3 regions of the Pantoea sp. Ae19-2 genome follow, and region 3 is predicted to be linked to each of the others. Evidence: predicted binding sites of a transcription regulator. Region 3 holds the regulator's gene; each other region holds the start of a gene.
The links. Region 3 encodes Fur, which represses iron uptake genes when iron is present. Its sites were predicted from a motif close to ATAATAATGAGAACNACTATCAA; they were not measured.
Positions count from the first base shown of each region.

Region 1: exbB (tol-pal system-associated acyl-CoA thioesterase) is a predicted target of Fur. The motif match lies at 3,724-3,746, and genes of this name have one in related genera.
Region 2: exbB (tol-pal system-associated acyl-CoA thioesterase) is a predicted target of Fur. The motif match lies at 2,200-2,222, and genes of this name have one in related genera.

Region 1 is NZ_JBCHWE010000001.1:65,436-70,975, forward strand. Features, by position in the region: gene AAIE03_RS00315 (hypothetical protein) at 1-589, opposite strand, end outside; gene malI (Mal regulon transcriptional regulator MalI) at 834-1,850, opposite strand; gene AAIE03_RS00325 (PTS transporter subunit EIIC) at 1,923-3,419, opposite strand; gene exbB (tol-pal system-associated acyl-CoA thioesterase) at 3,835-4,560, shown strand; gene exbD (TonB system transport protein ExbD) at 4,566-4,988, shown strand; gene AAIE03_RS00340 (MFS transporter) at 5,308-5,540, shown strand, end outside.
Region 2 is NZ_JBCHWE010000003.1:97,567-103,106, reverse strand. Features, by position in the region: gene AAIE03_RS22690 (hypothetical protein) at 1-189, shown strand, start outside; gene exbD (TonB system transport protein ExbD) at 970-1,395, opposite strand; gene exbB (tol-pal system-associated acyl-CoA thioesterase) at 1,402-2,136, opposite strand; gene metC (cystathionine beta-lyase) at 2,393-3,580, shown strand; gene yghB (DedA family general envelope maintenance protein YghB) at 3,757-4,416, shown strand; gene AAIE03_RS22665 (AraC family transcriptional regulator) at 4,477-5,364, opposite strand.
Region 3 is NZ_JBCHWE010000001.1:2,591,180-2,596,719, reverse strand. Features, by position in the region: gene nagE (N-acetylglucosamine-specific PTS transporter subunit IIBC) at 1-1,132, shown strand, start outside; gene glnS (glutamine--tRNA ligase) at 1,284-2,951, shown strand; gene AAIE03_RS12040 (hypothetical protein) at 3,183-3,578, shown strand; gene fur (ferric iron uptake transcriptional regulator) at 3,639-4,082, opposite strand; gene fldA (flavodoxin FldA) at 4,418-4,948, opposite strand; gene ybfE (LexA regulated protein) at 5,071-5,355, opposite strand; gene ybfF (esterase) at 5,522-5,540, opposite strand, start outside.

The DNA of each region.
Region 1 (5,540 bases), 2.5 Mb from region 3:
GCGGGTTCTGCGGCGGCGTGATCAACGCAGGAGCGGCGTTGTAGCGCGGAGTGGTACAGGGCGGTAACGATTGCGCCTGCGGCGACCTGAGCAAGGCATCCGGTGAAAACAGAGAGGGCTCTGCCGGGCTGACATGGATGGCTGAGTCCGATTCGGGAGCCGCACGGAACGGCGGGCGCACGTTGCGCCTTCGCGTTTTATCCGACTGATGACCGTAGTGAAAACGCTTTAGTCTGCCCGGCGGTGCCGCATTGCGTGAGGCGTGGATAAAACGAATCAGGGCCACGCTGCGCAACTGGCGACTGAAACACTTCACGATGCCGGATGAGGGTTTATCTGACTCATAACAGCGCCTGAAAAAGTGCAGGGTGATCAGCGTGTTGGTCGCCGCATAACAGGCACCAGAGCAGGATGAAATCATGTTTGAACCCGGCAGCAGTAGCGACACAAATAACAGGCAGCGGGATAGCCACAGCAGCATCGTCCGGTCTGGCGTCGTGATGGGAAGCGGTGACGAGCCGTCTGCAGAACGGGCGGGCGCAGTAAGCGGCCCTGTGGCGTCAGCGCGATGGCCGTCAGGACCAGGCAATATCGAAGCGTGCGCTGCGCGTGATGCGTGATCTTGCGCGCGTGCACGGTTAAAGCCTATACGGCGATCCCGTAATAAGCGCTGCTGTCGTTTCCGACGTAAAAGTGACGTTAGGCTGGTTATGATTGTGTTGCTCATAGGCTGTTTATCGTTATGTTTGCGCACCCACCGTTCGCAGAGGCTAACCGCTGCGCCCGAAAGCGATTTTTCACATACTCGCTTCTCTGACAATCAAAATGCCGATTTATGCCGACTCTCGTGTAATTAATTGGCCCGATAATAAAATACGCTGCCTTGGGCGCTCAGGGTCTTGTAGCTGACGCAGGATAAGCTCAGCCGCCTGGCGGCCGGTTTCTTCACTGGCGGAGGAAACATAGGTAAAAGAGGGCGAGGTGAGGTTCACGTGCAGCATGTCCTCAAAGCCCATCAGAGCGACCTGTTGGGTCAGAAACACGTCTTTACCCACGGTGCGACCGGTGTGATGAATACCGGACATCGCCCCGATTATCGCATCCGGAGAGTGACAGAGCAGCGCGGTAATGGTGTTGTTTTGCTCCAGTAACTGACGCGTGGCAAAGGCGGCTGAGTGGGTATCGTCACGGCAGGATGGCGTAAATCCTTCCCTTACGGCCAGCCCGTGTTGAGTCAGGGCGCTGCGAAACCCCAGTAAGCGCTGCTGACGGATCAGGTCCCCTTCAATTCCCCCAATATAGGCAATATTGCGGTGACCGCGTTCAATCAGATAGCGGGTCGCCAGGTGGGCGGCCTGGTGGTTGTCACGCATGACCAGATTACACTTCTCCGCCAGCAGCGACTGGGACACCACCACCAGGGGTAAAGGGCAGTGGAGAAGCTGCGACGGCAGGCTGGCATTTCGCCTGTCTGACGCCAGACAGACAACGCCAGCGACGCCCTGCTGTTTAAAGGAGAGCAGGCAGCGCGTCAGCGATTCGCCGTCGTCAGTGGGCTGCCCCAAAAACACCATATAGCCCTGCTTTTCCAGCTGCTGCACAAGGCTTGCCATAACCTTCACGGAGAAACTGTCGCTGAAATCACGCAGAATCAGACCGATAAGGTTAGAGGTGCTGGCGCGCAGGTTGGCGGCTGCCACATTCTGAACGTAGTCGAGCGCATCAATGGCGGCGTGAACTTTCCTGATGGTGGCATCGGATATTTTTCCTTTTTGACGCAGCACCAACGAGACGGTCGAAACCGACACGCCGGCGTGTTTAGCCACATCAGTAATGCTGACTCTCTTCAAACCTGCTCCCTGAAATTCACCTGCTCAGCCTGCTATCGCCTTGCCCGCCATCGTCAGAAAGCCAGGCCTGCATCAGCCTGTCATCCCGGACAGCGTCTGGGCAATAAATTGCGCTCTGGCGCCAAAAATAATTTGTATACCGTTATCGCCGACAAAAACCACGCCGCGTGCGCCAAGATTATTCAGCCCTTCACGGTCAACGTCATGGCTGTTGACGACTTCAAGCCGTAAGCGCGTGATACAGGCGCCCACCGAGCGGATGTTTTTCTCACCTCCCAGCAGGACGATGATTTCGCTAGCCAGCTCTGCATCGGTTTTGTCATCGGTCGTCGCCGTGACGTCCGTTCGTCCCGGTGTTTTTACATTAAACCGACGAATAACGAAGCGGAAGGTGAAATAGTAAATCAATGCCATCGGTACGCCCACGATAACCGCGCTGAGATAGTGAGTCTGGTAACCGTTGAGCGAGGGCACAATGCCAAAGCTAATGTAGTCAATCAATCCGGCGGAAAAAGATTTAGCGATATGGGCATGCAGTAAATACATGGTCATATAGGCCAGGCCCGCCATGATGGCATTAAAGATATAAAGCAGGGGTGCGACAAAGATAAAGGTAAACTCCACTGGCTCGGTGATGCCGGTCAAAAAGCAGGTCAACGCCGCTGAAAACAGGATACCGAACGCGATCTTTTTATTCCTGGTATGGGCTTCGTGGTACATCGCCAGACAGGCGGCAGGCAGGGCGAAAAGCATAAGCGGATACTCACCTTGCATAAACTTGCCCGCATTTTGGTAGCCGTTGCTGCTAAAGGATTTCACGCCTTCCTCCAGCATTTTGAACCAGATGGTTTGATCGCCATGAATCACCTGGCCGGTTTTGGTGACGTAATCACCGAAGGAGTACCAGAACGAGGGATACCAGATGTGGTGCAGGCCAAGCGGGATCAGGGCGCGCTCCACCAGCCCAAAAATAAAGGTGGAGGCCGCCTGATTATCGCCGTTGACGATCACCGAAAGCGCATCGATGCCCGCCTGAATATGTTGCCAGACATAGGGCATCAGCAGGCCGAGCAGAAAGGATAAAAATGCCGTCGCAATGGCAACAAAACGCTTACCCGAGAAGAAACCCAGGAACTCAGGGAGCTGCAGGGTATGGAAGCGGTTGTAGCACCAGGCGGCGAGAATGCCGCAGATAAGGCCGCCGAATACGCCCATCTGTAGAGTCGGAATGCCGACGACCATGGCATATTTTCCTCCCTGGGCCGCCATTTCCGGAGTGATATGCAGCATGGTGCCAATGGTGATGTTGGTGACAAAGACGGAAACCGCGGCGGAAAGTGCGGCTATCCCGGATTCGGCGGCCAGTCCCACAGCCGAGCCAATCGCAAACAGCATCGGCAGGTTATCAAAAATCACCCCTCCGGCGTTCATCATCAGCGGTAACTCGAACTTATTACCAAATGCCAGGAGTAAGCCAGCGGCAGGCAGCAACGAAATAGGCAGCATGAGCGCCCGACCAATCATTGATAACTTCGATAACGATTTAACCAAACCTGATAGCAGTGTCATACCGAGTTTTCCCGATGTTGCGCCCCTATTGGCGTTTTTATTGTAAGTAGAACGTTTTAGTAGAACGTTCTACTTATCCTGCTGTAGGCGGTTTTTAGCTGCAACATAATTTTCACATTCATCGAAACGAAAAAGTTATTTTATGAGAGCGATCGCTAATTAACCGTTTTGGGGCAGGATGCCGCCAACAGGGGCGAAACGATCAACGCCAGGCATCCCGACAGGATTGGACTAAAGAAACGGCAGGGCAGACGCGGCGTATTCAGGTGCTGGCTCACCGTCATCAGTGGCTGCAAGATTGTAAATACTAATGAGAACCACTATCAATTCGATTGTTTTTTGCTATCATCGGCACTTCATTCCGCACCCATGTAGTAGATGAAGTTGGAGAAGCAGCGTGGTAGCCAGTGACTTAATGCAAGCAGACCTTTCCGTATGGGGCATGTACCAGCATGCCGATATCGTGGTAAAGGTGGTCATGATTGGTCTGTTATTGGCCTCGGTCGTGACCTGGGCAATTTTCTTCGGTAAATATGCTGAGCTGAGCGCGGCCAAACGTCGCCTCAAGCGCGAGCAGCTGGCGTTAGGTGAAGCCCGCAACCTGAATGATGCCGCGCGCGCTGCCCAGCAGTTCAAAACCGCCAGCCACAGCGCGGTACTTCTTAACGATGCGCAAAATGAGCTGGAACTTTCTGCTGGCGTTGAAGATACCGCCGGGATCAAAGAGCGTACCGCTTTCCGTCTTGAACGTCGGGTGGCTGCCTTCTGCCGTCACGCAGGCCGCGGTAACGGTTTCCTGGCCACGATTGGTTCGGTCGCGCCGTTTGTCGGCCTGTTCGGAACCGTCTGGGGCATCATGAACAGCTTCATTGGTATCGCCAAAACGCAAACCACGAATCTTGCCGTGGTTGCCCCCGGCATTGCCGAAGCCTTGCTGGCTACCGCTATTGGCCTGGTCGCCGCCATTCCGGCCGTGGTGATCTACAACGTGTTTGCCCGCATGATCGCCAACTACAAAGCCTCGCTGGGCGATGTGGCCGCGCAAATCATGCTGCTGCAAAGCCGCGATATCGACCTGGGAAACCTGGCCCAGCCTGACGTTAACCGCCCGGCAGCCGCACAAAAACTGCGTCTGGGGTAAGCGTTATGGCGATGCGATTAAACGACCAGGCCGAAACAGATGGCGAAATGCACGAAATCAACGTCACGCCGTTTATCGACGTGATGCTGGTGTTGTTGATCATCTTTATGGTTGCAGCGCCGCTGGCGACCGTTGATGTCCGTGTTAACCTTCCGGCTTCCACCAGTGCGCCCCAACCGCGTCCGGAAAAACCGGTTTACCTTTCGATCAAAGCCGACAAGCAGTTGTACGTGGGTAACGAGGTGGTGAATAAAGCGTCGTTGATCAACGTGCTGACCCAGCAGACGGAAGGCAACAAGGACACTACGATCTTCTTCCAGGCGGACAAGTCTGTCGATTATGAAACCCTGATGAGCGTGATGGACGAACTGCGCACGGCCGGGTATTTAAAAATTGGCTTGATGGGAATGGAAACGGTCAAGAAATAGCGATTGGAGCCGGTCGGGCTTTCCCGCTCAACGCTCAACGCATTCAGCCAACATTCGGGGCCTTCAGGCGTGGTAAACGCGCCTCGTCAATACGCTATCACGGCTAAAAAGCGCGCATTCCGCCGCGCTTTTTTTATGTCTGTTTTCACAGAATCTTCTTCTGCTCATTCCGCCTGATAACAGGCAAAGATGCTGCCGTAACTCTCCTGTTAATTTCTTGTTACGGAAACTTATAGACTTGTAAACTGCAATGGTGATCGGTGTCACATTAATCTGGCTTGTCGCAGGCTAAAACGGATAAAAAACCAAGGAAGCCGTGATGAACCCGAGTGAAACTTTACAAAAGCCGCCTGCCAGCGCGGCCAGAACCATTTTCAACGTTACCAGTGGTAACTTCCTTGAGATGTACGATTTCATGGTGTTTGGCTACTACGCCACGGCCATCGCCAAAACCTTCTTTCCCGGTGACGATCCGTTCTCTTCCCTGATGCTGACGTTGATGACCTTCGGTGCGGGCTTCCTGATGCGTCCGCTGGGGGCCATTATTCTGGG
Region 2 (5,540 bases), on a different contig from region 3:
CCGTGGCGCGCCAAAGAAGAGGTGTATGGGGCGGTGCTGGAAGAGATCCTCAGCCATCATCCAAAGCTTAAAGAGCAGATTCTTAAGCGGCTGGAAGGGCATTATCAGCGCCTGAAGGAGCAGGAAGCCCAGACGCTGTCGATGACCCGTGGTCTTGCAGAGAAGACGTGGAAAAGTTCTACGCTGTGAGTGGGGTTTGCCCCTTTCCCAGGCCCTCTCCCCAGTGGGGCGAGGGAATATAAAGAGTAATAAAATTTAACGATTTCTCTCTTTGGCTGTCTGTTAGTCACAAATAAGCTATATGAAGGTTCAGCTAAGGTTCCGTTCACCTCAAGCACAGCTTTTTATGCAGCCCCCAAACTTGTGAACGACTCGGTGGAGTCACCGTCACTCCCCCGAGACCCCGGACTCCCGGCCAAATAAATCGACCGCTGAAGCGGCAGACCTCCGTTTTATCTCCCAGTCCTGGGTCGGCTGAGATGCGCTCCCGACGCTCTCAGCCTCCGGCCGCTCCCGGCGTCCGGAGGCTGGCCAGTCGGAGAGAAAACGCAGGCGATTTAAGCCGGAATCGAGCCTCGCTTTAAGCTCAAAGCAACGCTGAACGCAACAGTCGCTGCAAGTCACACCGACACGCCCTTGTCCCCGGCTCTCATCGCCCCCGGTGATGACCCAACTCAGGCGGGGTTGAGCTGTCGGGAACAGCGAAAGAGAGCGATCGTCAGGAACGAATCGCGAACGACCCCGAATGTTTGGGTGATAGCCGGTGGGTTTACCGCTTCAGCGGCGATGAGCTCGCCGGGCGCCGGGGCTGTCCGGGGGATGGCGTTATCCCCCGGACACGTTCACCGTGCTCTGAACGCGCAGGGGAAACAGATTTACGGGTGAACGTAACAACTACGGAGAGAATAAACTTGAGTTGTTTTCACCCTCTCCCAAGAGGAAGAGGGCCGTGATGAGGGTCATCCCCACTTACTTCGCTTTCGTGACTTCCTGGCCGACCAGGCCAATCTTCAAATACCCTGCCTGGTGCAGCGTATCCATCACGTCCATCAGCGTTTCGTAGTCCACCGTTTTGTCCGCGCGGAAGAAAATGGTGGTGTCTTTTTTCCCTTCGGTTGCGGCAATCAGCGCATTGACCATCGACTCTTTGGTTACCGGGTCATTACCGATAAACATCGAATGATCGGCTTTTACCGACAGATAAACCGGCTTCTCAGGGCGTGGCTGTGGTTCACTGCTGGAGGCCGGAAGGTTAACCTTCACGTCCACCGTTGCCAGCGGCGCCGCCACCATGAAGATGATCAGCAGCACCAACATCACGTCGATAAACGGCGTAACGTTGATTTCGTGCATTTCACCATTGTCATCGAGGTTTTCGTTCAGACGCATTGCCATGGGGCATTAACCTACTCGCAGTTGCTGGGTATTACGCACCGGACGCGGCTGAGCGGTACCATCCAGGTCCAGATCGCGGCTTTGCAGCAGCAGAACCTGCGCGGCAACGTCGCTGAGGCTGGCTTTGTAGCTGCCGATCATACGCGCGAAGATGTTATAGATAACCACCGCCGGGATGGCAGCAACCAGGCCGATTGCCGTCGCCAGCAGCGCTTCTGCGATGCCCGGGGCAACGACCGCAAGGTTAGTGGTCTGGGATTGAGCGATACCGATGAAGCTGTTCATGATGCCCCAAACGGTACCGAACAGGCCGACGAACGGTGAAATCGCACCGATGGTGGCCAGGAAGCCGTTACCGCGCCCCATGTGACGCCCAACGGCGGCCACGCGGCGCTCAAGGCGGAAGCCGGTACGATCTTTAATGCCTTCGTTATCTTCCACGCCGGCTGAAAGTTCCAGTTCGTTCTGGGCTTCGTTGATTAACAGCGTGCTCAGGCTTTTACTGTCAAAGGCTTCTGCCACGCTGCTCGCTTCGTTCAGGGAGCGCACGTTAGCCAGCTGCTGCTGCTCTCGCTTGAGGCGACGTTTCTGGGTGATCAGCTCCACGCTCTTACTGAAAAAGATGGCCCAGGTGACAACAGAGGCCAGAATCAGGCCAATCATCACGATCTTCACTACGATGTCAGCATGTTGATACATGCCCCAAACGGACAGATCCGTCTGCATCAGATTACTCGTCACGTCTTACGCTCCAGCGAGAAATAAATGTCAAAACTGAGACTAATATATCAAAAAACTATCGAATTGATAGTCGTTCTCATTAGTATTTGCAGACTGCCGGAAATTGTTGAAGCATTCCTTGCGCTTACGCAGGAAAAGCGCCCACCTGGCGAAATGATGACTTTTTTCGCCAACCTGAGAAAACGCCATGATGCCCTTTGCCCATTCTGTGTTAATTTACGTCCAGACATCCAGATGGTTAGACGGGGAAGCGGAAATGGCGGAAAAACACATCGAAACGGCGCTGGTCAACGCCGGGCGCAGCAAGAAGTTTACTCAGGGTTCGGTTAACAGCGTGATTCAGCGCGCCTCCTCCCTCGTCTTTGAAAGCGTTGAGGCCAAAAAGCAGGCCACCGCTAACCGCGCTAAGGGCGAGCTGTTCTATGGCCGTCGCGGCACGCTGACCCATTTCTCGTTGCAGGAAGCGATGTGTGAACTTGAGGGCGGCGCGGGCTGTGCCCTCTTTCCCTGCGGCGCCGCCGCGGTGGCTAATACAATTCTGGCCTTTGTTGAACAGGGCGATCACGTTCTGGTGACCGAAACGGCCTATGAACCAACGCAGGATTTCTGTACCAAAATTCTCTCAAAGCTTGGGGTTAGCACTGGCTGGTTCGCGCCGGAGATTGGTGCCGATATTGCCAGCCTGATTCAGCCGAATACCAAAGTCGTTTTTCTGGAATCCCCCGGTTCCATTACGATGGAAGTCCACGATATTCCGGCGATTGTCGCAGCGGTAAGGCGCGTTGCCCCCGACGCTATCATCATGATCGACAATACCTGGGCGGCTGGCGTGCTGTTTAAAGCGCTGGAGTTCGGCATCGACATCTCCATTCAGGCGGGAACCAAATATTTAATTGGCCATTCGGATGCGATGGTTGGCACCGCGGTATCCAATGCCCGATGCTGGGATCAGCTGCGCGAGAATGCCTATCTGATGGGGCAAATGCTGGATGCAGACACCGCGTATATGACCAGCCGCGGTATTCGGACCCTGGGTGTTCGCCTGCGTCAGCATCAAGAAAGCAGCTTAAAAGTCGCCGAATGGCTGGCACAGCATCCGCAGGTTGAGCGCGTGAATCATCCAGCGCTGCCCGGCAGCAAGGGGCATGAATACTGGAAACGTGACTTTACGGGCAGCAGCGGGCTGTTCTCATTTGTGCTGAAAAAGCGGCTGAGTGATGAAGAGTATGAACAGTACCTCAATCATTTCGAGTATTTCAGCATGGCCTATTCCTGGGGCGGCTATGAATCGCTTATTCTCGCTAATCAGCCCGATGAGCTGGCGGAGATCCGCCCGGCAGGCGGCGTCGACTTTAGCGGCACCCTGGTTCGCCTTCATATTGGCCTGGAAAACGTGGACGATCTGATGGCGGATCTGGAAGCGGGTTTCCAGCGTATTGCCTAAAAAATCCGTTTATCGGTAATCGTGGAACAGTTTTTTGCCATTATCGGGATTTTGTTGAGCCTGGGATCAAGGTGTCGAGAAGATTTTAGCAGTACAATGTGTAGAAATTAAGGTGAGCCTAAGTTGCGGGTGTAATACTCGGGGCGAACTCAATAAGCGGTTCCACAGGAATACCTATGGCTGTTATACAAAATATTGTCGAGGCGCTTTGGCATCACGATTTTGCTGCGCTGGCCGACCCCCATGTGATTGGCATTGTCTATTGCGTTATGTTTGCGACGCTGTTCCTGGAAAATGGGCTACTTCCTGCTTCATTTTTACCGGGCGATAGCCTGTTGCTGCTCGCGGGAGCGCTGATCGCCAAAGGCGTGATGGGCTTTGTACCGACGCTGGTGATTTTAACCATCGCAGCCAGCCTGGGCTGTTGGCTTAGCTATTTACAAGGGCGCTGGCTCGGCAATACCCGCACGGTTAAAGGCTGGCTGAAACAGCTGCCAACCCAGTACCACCAGCGCGCCACGCAAATGTTTGACCGCCACGGTTTACTGGCGCTGCTCGCGGGCCGCTTCCTGGCCTTTGTTCGTACTCTGCTGCCTACCATGGCGGGGATTTCCGGCCTCAGCAACCGCCGTTTTCAGTTCTTTAACTGGCTAAGCGGCCTGCTGTGGGTCGGCGTTGTGATTAGCCTGGGCTACGCGCTCAGCATGATCCCCTTTGTTAAGCGCCATGAAGATCAGGTGATGACCTTCCTGATGATTTTGCCGGTTGCTCTGCTGATTGTGGGCCTGGTCGGCACGGTGTTTGTGGTGCTGAAAAAAAAGGTTAGCGCCGCGTAACCCTGCTTGATGAAGAAAGAGCGGATAAGCCCGACTTATTCGCTCTTCGCTTTTGCCTCATTAAATAACCCGCATCCGCGCCATATCTTCCCCCGGCGTCACGCCAAAATAGCGTTTAAACTCCCGGCTAAACTGAGACGCGCTCTCGTAGCCCACGCGGATAGCCGCCGCGCTTGCCTTCATACCGTCATGCAGCATTAACATTCTTGCCTTATGCAGACGGTAAGTTTTCAGGTATTGCAGCGGCGACGTGCTGGTCACCGACTTGAAGTTGTGATGAAACGCAGAAACGCTCATGTTAGCCTCGGCTGCCAGCTGGTCCACCGACAAGTTTTCGGTGTACTGGTTTTCAATCCGGCGCAGCACGCGGCTGATCAGGCTAAAATGCGTCTGGCGGCTTACCAGCGCCAGTAGCGCCCCGCCGCTTGGGCCCGTCAAAACGTGATAAAGGATCTCACGGATAATCTGCTTGCCCAGGACTCGGGCATCGAGAGGCCTCTCTAATACATCCAGCAACCGCTCTGCAGCGCAAAGAATTTCTTCCGACAGTTCGGCAGAATTTATCCCGTCGGTACAGGACTGCGGACGGAAGAGATCGTCTTCTCCGATGTCCATCAGCAAATCCTGCAGTTGCTGGATATCCACTTTCACACGCATTCCGGCGAGCGGTACGTCTGCCGTCGCAAAAGTTTCGCACTCGAAGGGTAAAGGCACCGTCAGCAGCAGGTATTCATTGGCGTCATAGCGGAATACGCGGTCATTAAGATAACCTGTTTTATGACCCGAAAAGAGAAAAACAATGCCCGGCTCGTACATGACCGGGGTACGCGCCATCGGTTTGGTGCCGTACATCAGCCGTACGCCATCAAAAAATACATCACTCTTTTCTTTTAAAATCAGCTGATTGATTTTATCCGTCAGCTGCTGGCAGATAGCCTGGCGGTTCATTTCCTACGTCTCCACGGCGCTTTTTATCCGGCTTACAGTGTGCGATGGATTCTGCGATTTCTCCAGTCATTTGGAGAAACAGGCAAGATAAAGGCAGGAATATGCATTGAGAGAGGCAGCGTGGCGGACCACAATAAGCGCCATCAGATTTAGCAATGTGACTCATCTAACGAACG
Region 3 (5,540 bases):
GGAATTTTCCTTTATGTTCGTGGCACCGGTACTCTATGTCATCCATGCTGTGTTGACCGGTCTGTCTGTGTTTATTGCTGCCAGCATGCATTGGATTGCCGGCTTTGGTTTCAGCGCGGGGCTGGTGGACATGGTGCTCTCATCCCGCAATCCCCTGGCGACGCACTGGTACATGCTGATTCCGCAAGGGCTGGTGTTCTTCGTTATCTACTATGTTGTGTTCCGTTTCACCATCAAAAAATTCAACCTGATGACGCCGGGCCGTGAGCTGGCGGTTGCTGGCGATGAAACCGATGGTTATGACGTGAATGTGGATACTACCGACAACGGTGAGAGCGCGACCGAATCTCTGGCGCGTCGTTACATTGGCGCGGTGGGCGGTTCAGACAACTTAACCGCGATCGATGCCTGCATTACGCGTTTGCGTCTGAATGTGAAGGATGCCGGGCAGGTTAATGAAGGCGTGGCGAAACGCCTGGGTGCCTCAGGTGTCATCCGCCTGAACAAGCAGAGCGTTCAGATAATCGTCGGCACACAGGCTGAAAGTATCGCCATGGCCATGAAAAAAGTGTTGGTGAAAGGCCCGGTTGCAGCCGCTACCGCCAGCACCGCCAGCGCACCCGCTGCGGCCAGCGACGTGAAACCTCAGGCTGTGTTAAACAGTGAAAAACGCGTTATCGCGACCTTAGTGGCGCCCGTAAGCGGTGAAATTGTGCCGCTGGATGCCGTACCGGATGAGGCTTTTGCCAGTAAAGCGGTCGGCGACGGTGTAGCAATCAAACCCAGCGACAAGCGCGTTGTGGCCCCCATTGCGGGCACCGTGGTGAAAATCTTTAACACTAACCATGCGTTCTGCCTGGAAAGTGAAAACGGGGTGGAGATCGTGGTGCACATGGGGCTGGATACCGTGGCGCTGGGCGGTCAGGGCTTTACCCGTTTAGTGGAAGAGGGCGCTCAGGTCACGGCAGGTCAGCCGGTGCTGGAGATGGATCTTGACTATCTCAACGCCCATGCCCGCTCGATGATAAGTCCGGTGGTGGTCAGCAATATTGAAGACTTCGCAGGATTAACGCTGTTGACGCAGGGCCAGGTGATCGCGGGTGAAACCCCGCTGTATGAAATTAAAGGCTAATTCGCTGTATCAACAATAAAAGGCAGGAAGCGATTCCTGCCTTTTTTATTTTAAACGCCCAACAAACGGTTGTTTCTCTGCAACGCTTTGTGGATCATACCCGGATATTACGTGGTATAAACCACCCTTTCTACGCGTTGAGGATTTTGAGATGAGTGAGGCTGAAGCCCGCCCAACTAACTTTATTCGTCAGATTATTGACGAGGATTTGGCGAGCGGGAAGCACAGCAGTGTGCATACCCGTTTCCCGCCAGAGCCAAATGGTTATCTGCACATCGGTCATGCTAAATCAATCTGCCTGAATTTTGGTATTGCACAAGACTATCAGGGCGAGTGCAATCTGCGTTTTGACGATACCAATCCGGTTAAAGAGGATATGGAATTTGTTGAGTCCATCAAGCGTGATGTGCAGTGGTTGGGTTTTTCGTGGAGTGGCGACGTTCGTTATTCATCTGACTATTTTGATCAGCTTTACCAGTATGCGGTTGAACTGATCGGAAAGGGACTTGCCTATGTTGATGAACTGACCCCTGAAGAAATTCGTGAATACCGGGGAACGTTAACCGCGCCGGGTAAAAACAGCCCATACCGCGATCGCAGCGTGGAAGAGAACCTTGCCCTGTTTGAAAAAATGCGCAACGGTGAATTTGCAGAAGGTAAAGCCTGTCTGCGTGCAAAAATTGATATGGCTTCCAGCTTTATCGTTATGCGCGACCCGGTGCTGTACCGCATTAAGTTTGCTGAACATCATCAAACCGGCAACAAATGGTGCATCTACCCGATGTACGATTTTACCCACTGCATTTCCGATGCGCTGGAAGGCATTACGCATTCACTCTGTACACTGGAGTTCCAGGATAACCGCCGTCTGTATGACTGGGTGCTGGACAACATCACGATTCCGGTTCATCCACGTCAGTACGAATTTTCGCGCCTGAATCTTGAATATGCGGTGATGTCAAAACGCAAACTCACGCAGCTGGTCAGTGAGAAGCATGTGGAAGGCTGGGACGATCCCCGTATGTTAACCGTGTCCGGCCTGCGTCGCCGTGGTTATACCGCGGCCTCAATCCGTGAGTTTTGCCGGCGTATTGGTATTACCAAGCAGGACAACATTGTTGAAATGGCCTCGCTGGAGTCTTGTATCCGCGACGATCTCAATGAAAATGCGCCACGCGCGATGGCGGTGTTGGATCCGGTTAAGCTGGTGCTGGAAAACCTGCCGGCAGGCCATAACGAAGTGCTTAGCATGCCGAACCATCCTAACAAACCGGAGATGGGGACGCGCGACGTGCCGTTCAGCCGCGAAATCTGGATCGATCGGGCCGATTTCCGTGAAGAAGCTAACAAGCAGTATAAACGCCTGGTGCTGGGTAAAGAGGTGCGCCTGCGTAATGCGTACGTGATCCGAGCCGAGCGTATCGCGAAAGATGAAGAAGGCAATATCACCTGCATCTACTGCACCTGTGATGTGGATACGCTGAGCAAAGATCCTGCTGACGGCCGTAAAGTTAAAGGCGTGATTCACTGGGTGTCCGCTGAACATGCGCTGCCCGCTGAGTTCCGTCTTTACGATCGCCTGTTTAGCGTACCCAATCCTGGCGCGGCAGACGATTTCCTGACCACGATTAATCCCGACTCGCTGGAGGTCAAACAGGGCTTTGTTGAACCCGGCCTGCGTGATGCGGTGGCCAGCGCGCCCTACCAGTTTGAGCGCGAAGGCTACTTCTGTGCCGACAGCGTTTATTCAACCCCTTCACAGTTAGTGTTTAACCGCACGGTAGGTTTACGCGATACCTGGGCGAAAATCGGCGAATAATTTCTCTGTGATGTTGACCGCAGGGTAATCGAAAGGGCGACTTATCGCCCTTTTTTATTGCGGCGATTTTTTTTAGTACCGACGTTTCTCCTGAGCAGAGTCAGAGTATTAATTTTATTTTTGTGGAACCGCTCTCAGTTTAATTTTTTTAATAAATTTCCCAGTGTTAATTCTTTTTTTTCAGGTACGCTAACCCTCTGAAGTATCAGTTTGTGGGTTTAAAAGGAAAAAATGACACTTTTTGCACAGGAAGCCAAACATAGCGTTGTCGTGTTACATCAGCTTATTGAACATATTTTTAATCATGGTCGGGATGGTAGCGACAGTTTTCATCTGCTGCTCTCGCACTTTCATCCCGATTTTAAGATGGTCACGCCGCAGGGAAAACAGCTGAACCTGGATCAGGTTGAAGATCTTTTTCGACGACTGCAGGGGGCAAGGGAAGGGATGCGCATTGCGACCAGTGAGCATGTAATTCTTTCTGAGCATGCGAACGAAGTGACGATTCAGTATCGCGAACTGCAGATGATGAATGGTGAAAATAAAAGCCGTATTTCGCTGGCGATTCTGGACTGCACCACCTCTGTTCCACGCTGGCGCTACCTGCAGGAAACGCTCGTGACCTGAGCGACAGCAATAAAAAAGCCGATGTGAACATCGGCTTTTTTACTTTATACCCGAAAGCGCTTATTTGTCGTGCAGCGTTTCGTCTTCACGGCAGTCGCCCAGTGCACAGTGACCGTACAGGTACAGGCTGTGGTTGGTGAGCTTAATACCATGACGGGTCGCGATTTCACGTTGACGCGTCTCAATGGATTCGTCACTAAATTCAATCACTTTACCGCAATCCAGACAGATCAGGTGGTCGTGATGGTGCTGCTGCGTCAGCTCAAACACCGATTTACCGCCTTCAAAGTTGTGGCGGGTCACGATGCCTGCATCGTCGAACTGGTTAAGCACACGGTAGACCGTGGCCAGTCCAATCTCTTCGCCCATGTCGATCAGGCGTTTATACAGATCTTCCGCGCTGACGTGATGGCATGCAGGTTCCTGAAGCACTTCCAGAATTTTGAGTCTGGGCAATGTGACTTTCAGGCCAGCCTTCTTTAATGCGGTATTGTTGTCAGTCATGCGGATATTGTCCTGTTACTTTAGTCACTCTTGTGGCACGTAGCCTGTATGTCGATCGACCGCCATTCTCATTTGCGTCTCATTATAGAACTGATGCGCTGAAATGAAAACCGATGTCCTTGCGATGCGCCAGCGGCGATGTTCGCTGCGCATGGCATGGAAAGCGGACGAGTCGCATTTCGCGTTTTGTCATCTCAGTTCCTGGGAAATAAGCAGATGATCGATGCGGGTATTCTACAGATTAAATGGGGAAAGTTACAAAAATGTAGCTATTATTTTTATAGGAAAAGCCGTTTGCTCAGTGTGAACCTGCGTCCACACTGAGCTCAGCGCGATCAGGCTTCAATGATTTCTTTGAGCTGCAGCTCATCAAAAATTTGCTTAACCCATTTATCAACGCGTTCGTTGGTCAGCTCTGGCTGGCGATCTTCATCAATAGCCAGACCCAGGAAGTGGTTGTCATCAGCCAGGCCTTTTGACGCTTCGAAGTGGTAACCCTCGGTCGGCCAGTGGCCCACGATGATGGCGCCGTTAGGTTCGATGATGTCACGAATGGTTCCCATGGCATCACAGAAGTACTCTGCGTAATCTTCCTGATCGCCACAGCCAAACAGCGCAACCAGCTTGCCGTTAAAGTCGATCTCTTCCAGCGTCGGGAAGAAGTCATCCCAGTCGCACTGGGCTTCACCGTAATACCAGGTGGGGATGCCCAGCAGCAGAATGTCAAAGGCTTCTAAGTCTTCTTTAGTGCTTTTCGCGATGTCGTGAACTTCTGCAACGTCTTTACCCAGTTGTTTCTGGATCATTTTTGCAATGTTTTCGGTGTTACCGGTATCGCTGCCAAAGAAGATGCCTACGATTGCCATGGGTAAAATAACCTCTTAAATCCTGATGATAGAATGAATGCCGGAGCCTGTTCAGCAAATGATAGCAGACCGCGCAAAAGGGCGGAATGTGTAAAGCCGCGACATTTGTTTCTGTGTGCGGTTTACCCGCGTGAGTCCAGTTTGAGTTGTGCCAGCAGCATTTGTTCAATTAATTCGCTGCGGCTGAGATTGCGCTGCTCAGCCAGCATATTCAGCGCTTCAACGGCTTCACTGTTCATTTTGAGTTCGACACGACGAAGTCCGCGCCCTTTGTCACGTTTCAGTTGATTGCGTTTGTTGATACGCAGTTGTTCATCACGCGTAAGCGGACTGGTTTTTGGGCGACCAGGGCGACGCTCGTTAGCGAACAGATCGAGCGTCGTACGGTCAGTGTGTTCTTTTGCCATGACTTAGTACAACTGAGTGGGCGCGAACGAGACGTTTCCGCTGCGCAGATTAAAGTATTGACTCTTCCCGCGGGCAACCGCGCCCACGGCAAAAATTTAGCGCGCCATCATACTCCAGGCTAACCGCGGACGCCAATCTTAAACTTTTACAGCCAGTTAAGATGTTTTAAAGCGCAAAAAAGCGT